Regions from separate parts of the Bacillus salitolerans genome, predicted to be linked through region 1. Evidence: riboswitches for the same ligand, from Rfam matches in the RefSeq annotation. Region 1 holds a riboswitch; each other region holds the start of a gene.
What was found. Region 1 has a riboswitch for cobalamin ahead of ACFSCX_RS18950 (DUF4430 domain-containing protein). Riboswitches for the same ligand answer to the same signal wherever they lie in the genome.
Positions count from the first base shown of each region.

Region 2: it holds a riboswitch for cobalamin, as region 1 does, so the genes downstream of both, ACFSCX_RS24570 (acyl-CoA thioesterase) here and ACFSCX_RS18950 (DUF4430 domain-containing protein) in region 1, are expected to answer to the same signal.
Region 3: it holds a riboswitch for cobalamin, as region 1 does, so the genes downstream of both, ACFSCX_RS20680 (ribonucleoside-diphosphate reductase subunit alpha) here and ACFSCX_RS18950 (DUF4430 domain-containing protein) in region 1, are expected to answer to the same signal.

Region 1 is NZ_JBHUEM010000045.1:227,933-232,112, forward strand. Features, by position in the region: gene ACFSCX_RS18945 (class D sortase) at 1-137, opposite strand, end outside; gene ACFSCX_RS18950 (DUF4430 domain-containing protein) at 103-1,866, opposite strand; cobalamin riboswitch at 1,984-2,169, opposite strand; gene ACFSCX_RS18955 (ATP-binding protein) at 2,272-4,044, opposite strand; gene ACFSCX_RS18960 (response regulator transcription factor) at 4,041-4,180, opposite strand, start outside.
Region 2 is NZ_JBHUEM010000055.1:254,536-258,715, forward strand. Features, by position in the region: gene ACFSCX_RS24565 (DUF3231 family protein) at 1-673, opposite strand, end outside; cobalamin riboswitch at 1,169-1,365, shown strand; gene ACFSCX_RS24570 (acyl-CoA thioesterase) at 1,517-1,990, shown strand; gene ACFSCX_RS24575 (sensor domain-containing protein) at 2,109-4,028, opposite strand.
Region 3 is NZ_JBHUEM010000052.1:29,091-33,270, forward strand. Features, by position in the region: gene ACFSCX_RS20675 (putative bifunctional diguanylate cyclase/phosphodiesterase) at 1-1,841, shown strand, start outside; cobalamin riboswitch at 2,335-2,518, shown strand; gene ACFSCX_RS20680 (ribonucleoside-diphosphate reductase subunit alpha) at 2,683-4,180, shown strand, end outside.

The DNA of each region.
Region 1 (4,180 bases):
GCGTTGACTTGGGATTCTGCTTTTGACCATAGGTCAAAGCATCCAATTAATATAAAAAGAAACCCTCCTGCCATAAACAAGAGGGGAGATTTAGTTTTCAGTTTAGATAGTACCTTGTTTTTTTCTATTTGAAACATACATAACAGCTCCAATTAGTAAAAGTAGTAAACCTAAAAGAATAATGTTATATGCATTAGTAGCTGTTTCTGGTAATGGTTTTCCTTCTTGTGTTGGCTGAGGTTCCACCACTGTCTCGTCGTTACTATCAGTAGTTTTCAATGGTAAGTTGTAAAGTGAGCCCTCACCATTTAGGAATAAATGGTATGCTACGACTCCTCTAAAGGCTTGATCAGTTGAGAATACGTCACTTACCTCTCCTCCTTGATAGTCAAAGCCACCATCAGCGTTTTGGAAGGTTAATAAGTAACTCACGATTGACTGACCATTGTTTGAAAAAAGTTCACTCGTTGGATTCATTCCTAAGGCTGTTAATGCAATAATCACTTGAGCAGCCGTAGAGCTATTGTTAACTTTTGAATCTAAGTACTGTGCTGATAGATATTGAACAGCAAGATCAATCTTGGAGTTGACATCTACTTGATTTTTATAGGGAGCAAGTGCCGTTATTACCATTGCTGTCGTATCTATATCACTGCTTTCGCTGCCATCCCATGCCCAGCCACCATCTTGATTTTGATTCTCTATGAGAGAACTAACTAGCTTTTCTCTCGTCCAAGTAGCAGTCTTTGGAACTTCAAATTTAGCACTATCTAAGGCAAGAAGAGCAAAAATAACCCCGTTTAAACCTTGCTTCGTAACATCCCCATTATAAATATGTTCAACTAGGTTATATCCTTCGAAGTCTGTAGGATTCCCTCCTGCTGCTAGTATTCCTAACGTATATCTTTCATAATCCGTTATTCTAGTAAATTGACCTTCACTAGTTGTTACCACATTTTTAACTTCTTCTAAATAGGATGCTGGTATCTCTTTTCCTGCTTTACTAAGCCCAATAACTTCCCATTCACCTATATTATTCGCTAATATATACTTTGTAGCAAGATTAACGGTAGATTGTAGCTTTTCAGAAGTAATAACATCTACTGGTTTTGTTTCCGGTTTTGTTTCAGTTTCTCCTGAATTTTCCTTTTCTGGCGCTGAGGTTTCCCAAGATTCATATTGGAATGTTATCTTATCACCAGATTGTAGCTTATAACTATCTGCACCAACAGTTGCCATTTCTCCATTTACATAGAATGCCCAATAATAAGTACCCTCTGCTGCTAGATTATTTACAGCTGTAATCATTTTTCCATATTCTGATTCACTAAATAGAACATTTTCTACACCTAGAATTACTTGAAGTAGTTCAAATGCCGTTGGTTCATTCAGAAAAGAGACTTCACTAACTTCTTTCATCGTTCCTTTCTCATCATTTCCAATCACATTCAATGATACTGTTTTTTCAGGTGCTACATTCCAATCAATATATTGAAAGGTAAGTTTATCTCCATCTTGAACTATATAACTATCAGCACCCACTTGCGCTGTAATACCATTAATATAAAGCCCCCAATAATGAGTACCCTCTGCCTTTATTTCATTAATGGATGTAATATATTTCCCATATTCACTTTCTTCAAATAGTACATTTTCTGCACCAACAGCATCACTAAGAACATCAAATGCTGTAGCTCCTTCTGGAAAACTAACCTCTTTCTCTAACGTACCACTTTCTTGTGAACCTACGATTGAAACGATACTTGTATTTTCAGCTGCAAATATTGTTGGCTGGTAGCCACTCGATACAAAGGCTATCATTAGAAATAACAAGGTAAAAACTTTCAAACTTCTACTTACTATCATTTCCTTCTCTCCCTTACCATTAGAAATCCAAAAAAAAATCCCCACTGGGAGGGGATGATTCTGTTAAGAGGCAATCAAGGAAAAAAGCCGACTTAACACCCTCCTATCCGCGTAGGCTTTCGGTGTGAAAAACAGGCAGGTCTCCTGGCTCATGATCAACATAATCTACGCCTTCCCATCGTCTGACAGTGACATATTGTAGATTACTACCAATTACAGTGGCGGGACCGCGTCGGTATTTCACCGAACTTCCCTTTTAAATTAACATCATCACATGTTAATACCTATTTTATACACTATGAAATTACATTCATTTTAACAAATAGATTCATATTTTGTCTATGACAAATCTCATTTTGGTTTCTCATGAAACAAGAACATTCGCCAAGAGTAGCCTCAAATCAACTATTTTCGAGGTAAAAAGAAAGAAAATGTCGTACCTTCATTTATTTTGCTATGAACCGAGATATTTCCTTTATGTGCTTCAATAATATTTTTTACGATCGCAAGTCCGAGTCCCGTCCCTGTTTTCCCTCTTGTTCTTGCTTTATCAGCCTTATAAAAACGTTCAAACACAAAAGGTAAATCTTCATTTGGAATCCCCGTACCAGAGTCTTGAACATCTACTTTTAGTCCATCTGACAAGAGTGTAACCCGTACATTAACTTCCCCATTTGTGGATGTGTGTCTTATTGCATTATCAATGAGGTTTGTAAACACTTGTTCCATTCTATCGGGATCAAGGATAAAACTATCCTGACAGTTTTGACAGGTATAAGTAAGGGAAATGGACTTCTCCTTAGCTAAACCATGAAACTTACGAACCACTCGGTCTACAAAATCCTTTATATTGGTATGTTCCTCTTGAAGCTGTATATGCCCTGCTTCCATTCGAGCTAAATCTAATAATTCATTTACTAATCGACCCATTCGAAGGGATTCATCATAAATAACCTGAGCAATTTCCTTTTTCTCTTGTTCTGTTGCTGCGATATCATCAATGATGGCTTCGCTATATCCTTGTAGCATAGATATTGGGGTTCGTAGCTCATGCGAGACGTTTGCAATAAAGTCCTTTCGTAATTTATCTAGTCTTCTTTCTTCTGTCATGTCACGGATAACCGCCACAGCACCACGAATTTGTGTTCCATTATACAAAGGGCCCATTACAATAACCCAATTACGCCCTTGAAAGCTGAGCTCTATTAGTTGTTCACGTTCAGATGAAACTACACGTCCAAAAAGTTCTTTTACTTCTATCGGAACCTCAATGTCTGATCTAGATTCCATTCCTTGTTCATAGTACCATGCTTGTAAGAACCTCTCTGCAGGTGGATTTGAAATTTGCATCATACCATTACGATTTAGCGTAATCACTCCATCTGCCATACTGCTTAAAATACTAAATAATTGTTCTTTCTCATGTCTTAGTGCGTCAATATTTAATTTTAATTGTGTACCCATTTTATTAAAGGCAACGGCAAGTTCGCCTATTTCATCTCTTGTTAGAATAGGAAGCTTCGTTTCAAATCTTCCTTTCGCCATTTGGAAAGCAGCCTCTCTCATCCTTATTAATGGAGAGGTAATCCTCGTTGAGAGGAAAAAGGCAAAGAAGGTGGTTAGCATAAAAGCTATTCCAGCTGCTAAGAAAATGAGTTTAGTCGTTTGTTTAGTTGTTTGTTCAATTGCATAGAGGGATTGGTATAGAAATACAGCACTTTTAGGCTGTGATTCGATTGGAACCCCTACTATGATAATTTCATAATACGTGTCATTCTCCATCTTAAAGGATGAGAGTTCCGTTTTCATCGTAACCGTTCGTTGGTCAGTGAAAACCTTTGAAAGTACTGGATCCTCTTTAATATATGACAGCGGTATTTCAACCATTTCGTCACCTGAAGTTGAATACCAAAAGTGTTCCTCATCATCTACTATCAGTACCTTCGTTAACGGGTCAACTACCTCTGCTGAAATCGATTTTGCAAGTTCGTTATCTCCGTATGTATCCATGATCTTGGCAATTTTATTGGCTACTTGGGTAAGATCTTTTTCCGCTTCATTCACATGGTATTGTTCGAAAAACTCGAGGAGCATGATGGTTAGCATAAGTAGTACGAATGATACGAGTAATAGTATCGTCATCCATAGTTTTCCTACCACACTTCTCCAGAGCTTCATTCTTCTACAACCTCAAATTTATACCCAACACCCCAAACCGTTACAATCATTCTAGCTGCTGATTCAGATACTTTATTTAATTTCTCTCTTAGTCTTTTCACATGTGTATCGACAGTTCGAAGATCTCCGAAGAATT
Region 2 (4,180 bases), on a different contig from region 1:
CCGCTGTTTGTTCAGAATCGGTTAAAAACTTTCTTACTTCTTTCGTATGAGCGACTTGACTGAATGCGATAGAAAGTGTTTTAGCCATAATGCTCTTTTTTAGATTAAACGAAATACTAATGATTTCAGTAGCTGCTAACTTTCTTCCTTTTCCAAAAAATCCATCCGTGAAATCTTGGGTGGATATAAATTCGGGGTTATTAGGTGGATAAAATAGTGGATCTCTTTGAAAATTTCCTTTCTCAAGCAATAATTCAATGGTTTGATGAAACATCTTTTTCGCATCATTATCACATGAATCATAAAAGTCTCTGAGGTCTTTTCGAACAGAAACACCTAGAGAGGTTATGTGTCCTAGCAACCCATGTAATGTCATGATATGTAAGTAATTTAAGCAAAAAATATCTGTAAATAATCTTGGTTTATCTTTATAGAGGTCAGAATCAGTAAATCCAATTGGAACTGGAAACCCTTCATTCACCATAAAAGTTTCGATTTGCTTCTTTTGTTTCGCAAATGTTTGAATGGCATCCTCAAATGTAGCTTTTATCTCCTTGTCTTCAATAATTGAAAACATATATTTATTTACAATATCTATCGCACTTCCGTTCACATACTCTCCCCATAGTGTTCCGATTTCAGAAGATGTAAGCTTTAACTTATTTTCCTCCATATTATCACCTCTTGGTTATTATTTTTCAATTTAGTTCCTGTTATGTATATCTAGAAGCGCTAGACATTTTTGCCAGAGAAAGACTTGATGGCAATCATGTAAATACAGAAAAAGGTAAGTATATTACTATACTTACCTTTTTCATTACAATGTGAATAAGAGATTACTTTCAAAATACTTAAGTGACTAAGTTAAAGCTGGCATTCTTAGTAAATACGATAATCTGAAGGTAATATTACTAAGTAGAAATGCCACTTTAGTGCCAAGCGTAATGAAACTTGTAATTAGCCTTAAAAGAATATTCAAAGTATATCCCCCCACATCGAAGTTAGTGTTAAATGATAACACTACGGTTATTGTTAATCTGGAAAAGAAATTTATACATTTAAACGTGTTTAAAATCATACAAAACTCCGAGCATAACAAAATGTATAACAACATTGATTGGGACACGATCGAGTTGTTTATAGTAAGATGTTGATGTAGTATCAATTTTATGTCTTTATACTTTATGGTTTCTTAATTGTGAGAATTAAGGATTAAAAGGGAAGTCGGTGTAAATCCGGCGCGGTCCCGCCACTGTGATGCTTTAGGTTCTTTGTTAGATTTTGCCACTGTTTCATATTGAAATGGGAAGGCGTAAAGAACTGTTGAAACTAAGTCAGGAGACCTGCCATAAAGGGAACACAATTTTTCCTACGGGAGATAGGAGAGTGTTGCAATATGAAACGTTCATGGAGTTATAATGCAAGGCTTCGGCGTTTTCTGAATATAGCTGATATCTTTCAAGAGTGAAGATTCAATTCCATTTTAAAAATTATTTATTAATGGAGGGAAGCCATGATGGAACAAGCCTATTCAGTAGAACGCTCAAGAACCATTCAGACTAAACTGGTTCTACCACCAGATACAAATCATTTACAAACCATTTTCGGTGGAAAGGTTCTTTCGTATATTGATGAAATTGCTGCATTGGCGGCAATGAAGCACTGTAATCATGTAGTTGTGACAGCATCCATTGATTCTGTGGACTTTTTATCGTCTGCCACCGTTGGAAATGCTCTTAGTTTAGAAGCATTTGTAACATCAACGGGCCATACTTCTATGGAAGTCTATGTAAAAGTTTTCTCAACTGATTTATTATCTGATAAGAGAACGTTAACGACAGAATCGTTTCTGACCATGGTAGCTGTTGATCAAAATGGAAAACCAACTTCCGTACCAAAGGTTATACCTCATACTGAAGAAGAAAAAAGACTGTTTGAAACGGCTGCTGCTCGTAAAGAGAATCGAAAAAATAGAGCATTGATTCGATAGTTCCTCAGCTGGACGCTAGCCTTTCATAATCAAAACGAAGCAATTGCCCCTTAAGTAAGGTTTTAAGCAATTGCTTCGTTTTTCCATCATATTGTCGCTACTTATCGTAAAGCCTCACTTATTTATGTCTATACGATAACTCAAGGTTAAAGCGTTCCTTCAGCTTTCCATCATCATCCAGATTTTCTTCTATCCAATGTAATAGTTCTAATTCTGATTTTGGTTGACTAACTAAGTATCCTTGTATTTCGTCACATTTATGTTCATTCAGAATATGGAGCTGGCTTTCTTCCTCTACACCCTCTGCTATGACATTAAGGTTAATACTATGACCTAGCTCAATTAGTGTTGTCGCAATGGCTGCATCCACCAAATCTCGATGTAAATCACGAATAAAAGGTCTAGCGATTTTTAACGTGTCTAGTGGTAAATGCTTTAAATAACTTAGTGTACAATAACCAGTTCCAAAGTCGTCAATCGAGATTTTAATACCACGTTCTCGCAGTGTTTTTAATATTTTTATAACCGATTCCTCATTACGCATTAACGTGTTCTCCGTTATTTCTAGCTCTAGCCACTTGCCTTCTAATCCCGTTTTCTCTAAAACGCGATTCACGGTCCCGATAACATCGTGTCTGAATTGAACGGGTGATAAATTAACTGAAACAACTAATGAGGGATAGCCAGCTTCCTGCCAAGCTTTATTTAATCGGCATGCTTCCTCTAGTACCCATTCACCGATTGATACAATTAGTCCTGTCTCTTCGGCGATTGGAATAAAATCTGCCGGCGAAATCATGTCAAGCTCAGGATGCTGCCAACGAATGAGTGCTTCTACCCCTGTAATTTTACCTGTTTTGATGTTCATTTTAGGTTGAAAATAAATGGAGAATTCGTTTTTTTCCACTGCCTTTCTAAGCTGATATTCAAGCATGAACCGATCAGATGTTGTTCTAATATGTTCTGGTTGATAAAAACTATATGTATTTTTTCCATGTTCTTTCGCGATGTACATAGCTGTATCGGCTCGCTTAAATAATGTCTCTACATCCGATCCATCTACAGGATATAAACTAATTCCAATACTAGCTGTTACAATAAATTCATGATCTTTAATAAAAATAGGTCGTGTCAATTCATTGATGATTTTTTCTGCAACTGTTTTAACGTGTTCGTAGGCAGCGGTTGGTAGGATGATCGTAAATTCATCACCCGATAGACGGTACACCTCTCCAATAGAATCGATACATTCTGAAAGTCTGATTGAAACCTTTTGCAATAATTTGTCTCCCATCGTATGTCCGAGCGTATCATTAACGAGTTTAAACCGATCTAAATCGATAAAAAAGAGTGAGAAATCTCCGTTCGTTTCTTTAGACTTTTCAAGATGAGCAGCTAAGGCATCATAGAAGTTTAAACGGTTTGGTAAACCGGTTAAATCGTCAAAGTAGGCCTGCTTGTGAACCAGCTCCTCGTTCCGTTTCCGATCCGTAATATCAGTTGATACACAAAGAACATATTTCTTACCTTTATGAGTAATAGGAGTTTTAATGGCATGGATCCATTTCGTTTCTCCACTGGAATGCTGAAAGGGAACCTCAAAAACAACTTTATCCTTCGTTCCATTCATAATATCCTGGTCTTCTTTCAAACGCTTTTCTATATTTGTGGCAAGAGGATTAAAATCCTTTTCTAATTTCCCAATAATGTCCTTCGGTGTTACACCAAACATATCGGCAAAGGTCGAATTAGCCAAGAGATAATACCCGTTCCAGTCCTTTACAAAAATCATACAAGGATTTTCCTCGATTATTTTTTCACTAATCTCTTTACTTAAAAGTAGCTCGTCAATATTTTGTTTGTTCATCCAGTAATTCTTCAGCTGCATGAGACTATAAAGTAGAATCGAAACTAAAAGACTATGAATTAGAATGTTTGTCCATATATTTTTAAAGACGTTGAAGAAAAAAATATGAAAAATAATCACGCTTATTAGAACGATAAGGGCGACATACTTATTTCTCTGGCTGTAATTCATAATATTCACTCCATAACTTCGATTCCATTATATATGGTGTAAAAAGATAGTGGGGGCTAAGCTCGTAAAAGGTCATTTAGTAGGAAAATAGTAATGGTATTTTCTAACTATTATATCTTTTATGACAATTCAACACAATCCAACCTCTAATT
Region 3 (4,180 bases), on a different contig from region 1:
AAATGATTATTGTCATATGGTTTGGTCTCATTTCCTTTACCATATTAAATTTCTTTGATACAGGGACGACTTTCCATGCAATCGTTTGGTTCGGATATCCTATTGCGATCATACCGACAATATTATGCTGGAACAAAAAGTCGATTACCTTCACTATGTACACGATTACAGCCTATTCATTAGTCTTGTTGGCTTTAGTGAATTATATGGATCATCATTATGTGAATTATATTTTTCTTTTTTTACCATTGTTATTAAGTGCTTTATATCCTGACGTACGGAATTTTTTATTTTCATATGTTGGATCTTCCGTTAGTATCGTTTACTTTTCGTATAAGTATGGACATGAGTATTTTGTGCTCTGGGAAAGCTATTATTCTATTCATCTTGTCATTTTAACAACGTTAATGGCACTCATCACATTTTATAGCTCTCAATTATCAGAGAAGCTTCGATTAGATGCGGAAAAGAAAGCAAATAAGGCAAAGAAGGAAACCGAAAAAGCGAAGGCTTTAACAAGAGAAACGATACAATATCTAGCTTATAATGATCCCCTTACTGGATTACCAAATCGAAATGCGTTTTTAAAACAATTTAAAGATCGAATTAAGAATAATCAAAATGAGAACAATCATATTGCTCTCCTTTACTTTGACCTAGATAATTTTAAACGAATTAATGATACGCTCGGACACCATGTAGGTGATGACTTGTTAAAGGAAATAGTCAATCGATTATCTGCAAATTGTCAGGAAGGGACGATTTACAGGCTCGGTGGTGATGAATTTGGATGGGTAATCGACCTCGGTCAAGATCTGTTGGTAGCGGAGCAAAGTGCCAGAAAGCTTCTGAGCTTATTCCAAACAAGCACTCAGTTAGGTACGATGAATATCTATATTTCTCCAAGTGTTGGGATCTCGATCTATCCTATCGACGGCACAACAGCCGAACAATTGCTTAAGCAAGCGGATATGGCCATGTACCGTGCAAAGGAAAATGGGAAAAATACGTATGCCTTTTATAATGCACAAATGTCTAGTGACCAAGAGCAACAGTTTTACCTTGAGGCAGATTTACGAAAAGCGATCAAAAACGATGAGTTTGTGCTTCACTATCAGCCAATTGTAGAGTCGAAAACATTTAAGCTAAAAGGATTTGAGGTTCTCTTAAGATGGGAGCATCCAGACTACCAAGTGGTCCCACCTCATCGATTTATTCCACTTGCAGAAGAGACGAATTTAATTCTTCCAATGGGAGAGTGGGTATTACGGAATGCATGCCTACAAGCAAAGGTGTGGCAGGATACATATCAAACATCTGTGACCGTTGCAGTGAATCTTTCTATTAAACAATTTTTACAAAATGATTTAGCAGATCAAATTAAGCAAATCCTAAAGGAAACGAAGCTATCTCCGGAATTACTAGAATTAGAAATTACTGAGAGTATGACAATGAATGCGATGCATACTCAGGAAGTATTGAAAGAACTCAAGCAAATAGGTGTGAAAGTTGCCATTGATGATTTTGGAACAGGCTACAGTTCTTTTGCTTATTTGAAAAAGTTCTCTGTTGATCAGCTTAAAATTGACCGTAGCTTCATTCGCGATATGGAGAGTGGAGATACTGACCTTGCGATTGTACGGACCATCGTCTCGATGGCGAAGCATCTTCAATTAGAAGTTGTCGCTGAAGGGGTAGAGGAAATAAATCAATTACATGAATTGCAGAAAATGGATTGTGATTTCATCCAAGGCTATTATTTTAGTAAACCTGTTCCTCCTAATGAAGCGGAACAATTCATTAAAAGCCAAATGAAGTTCGGTAAGGTAATAGAAGGGTAACTCTACTTTTTGGCGAATTGGCTCATCGGCAGACTTTGAGCAAAAAAACATACAGGATAAGCGAAAAAGAGGCAGATTTGAGTAAAATCAAGTCTCTTTTTTATATGCTGGGACTTATTTGGCAAATTTATGGCTTCTTCTATGAAAAAGTAGGATGATAATGATGAAATTTTGCATTCTATCAGCAACTTTAGGTAGTTTGTCGGCAAGTTTTATGAATATATCGTCAACTCTAGCATTTTATCATCAACTTTTGGAAATTATCATCAACTTTTCAAAACATCGTCAAGCTTATTAGTTTTATCATCAACTTTGAAAAGAATATCGTCAACTTTCGGACATTTAACAGCAACTTACTAAGTGAAAACAAAAGAGTCCAAATCATTTGTCGAAAAATATCACTTTTTCAGACATTGAACTTTCTACCAAATTAGGGTAAGATTAAATAACACAATATATTGTTGTGTTTATCGAAAAGAAAACTACATATTGATATATGACCGCGAGTTAAGGTGCTATGCTAGCTTAATAGGGAATTTGGTGCAAAGCCAAAACTGTCCCCGCAACTGTAAGTGTGACGAAATGAGTATATACCACTTTGGATGTAAGATCCATGGGAAGGACTCATAGTAGAGTCAAGCACGAGTCAGGAGACCTGCCTTAATTTTTAGCGTTTCATATTCTTCGGGGATTGGGAGGATGAAGCGATGGTTTAACTAGAGTTAAAGCATAGCTTCTATCTTTTCTCTGTTTAATCTATCGTTTTATCCACTCCAATAGGTGAGTGGATTTTTTCGTTTACTGAGAAATTGTATTTAAGGATGAAAAGGAGGAAGAACAGATGCTTCAAACGGCAACAATGATTCATGATGAACAAGGACAATATGAACCTTTTTCAAAAGAAAGAATAACGAGCTTTATTCAAAAAATAGGGGGAAGTTTTCCACAGCTTGATCTGGAAAGCTACACCCAAAAAATAACCAATACCATTCTAAATCGTGAAATATTCACAAAAAAACAGATCACGAATTTATTAGTCCTTGAGGGACTTGCGAATATAAACGAACAGGAGCCAGACTGGACTTACTTTTGTGCACGTGTCTACTTGCATAAACTATACAATGAGGCAGCTACGAATAGAGGTTATGATTCCAAACAAAATTATGGACCTTTTTTACCATTAGTAGAAACACTTGTAGAAATGGGCATCTATCAAAAGTCCTTACTTACAGACTACTCAAAAGAGGAAATTGAATATCTAGGCGCTGTAATCCAGCAAGAGAATGATCATTTATTTACATATATAGGACTACGAACATTATCAGACCGCTATATAGCAAAGGACTATAACAAGAATATATTCGAGCTCCCGCAGGAAAGATTCATGATTATTGCGATGAGTTTAATGAAAAAAGAAGCAAAGGGTGAAAGACTCCACTTAGTAAAAGAAGCTTACTGGGCACTTAGTCAATTAATGATGACAGTAGCAACGCCAACTCTATCAAATGCGGGTAAAACGGTTGGACAGCTATCTAGCTGCTTTATAGATACAGTGGATGATAGCCTCCAAGGCATTTATGACAGTAATACCGATATTGCGAATTTATCGAAATCAGGTGGGGGCATTGGGGTGTACATCGGAAAAATTAGAAGCCGTGGTAGTGATATAAAAGGATACAAAGGGGTATCATCTGGAGTGATCCCATGGATGAAGCAAATTAATAATACAGCTGTTAGTGTTGATCAGCTAGGGCAACGAAAGGGTGCCATTGCTGTTTATTTGGATGTTTGGCACAAGGACATATTTTCTTTCCTCGATTCAAAATTAAACAATGGGGATGAGCGATTACGGACACATGACCTGTTTACGGGGGTGTGCATTCCAGACCTATTTATGGAAAAGGTTGAAGCAAGAGAGGAATGGCACTTATTTGATCCTCATGAAGTAAGAAACGTGATGGGCTACAGCCTTGAAGATTTCTATGATGAAAAAACGGGTAGTGGAAGCTTCCGGCAAAAATACGAGGAATGTGTAAATCACCCAGACCTTTCTTCTGAAAAGGTTCTAGCTATCGACATTATGAAGCGGATTATGATCTCTCAATTAGAAACCGGAACACCGTATATGTTTTATCGAGATGAAGTGAATCGGAAAAATGCCAATGCTCATATTGGAATGGTGTATTGCAGTAACCTATGTACAGAAATTACCCAAAACCAAAGTGCCACAACAGTGGATGAACAATTTACCGAGGATGGAAAGATCATTACTGTCAAAACACCTGGAGATTTTGTCGTTTGTAATTTATCTTCTATTAATCTTGCAAAAGCTGTTAGTA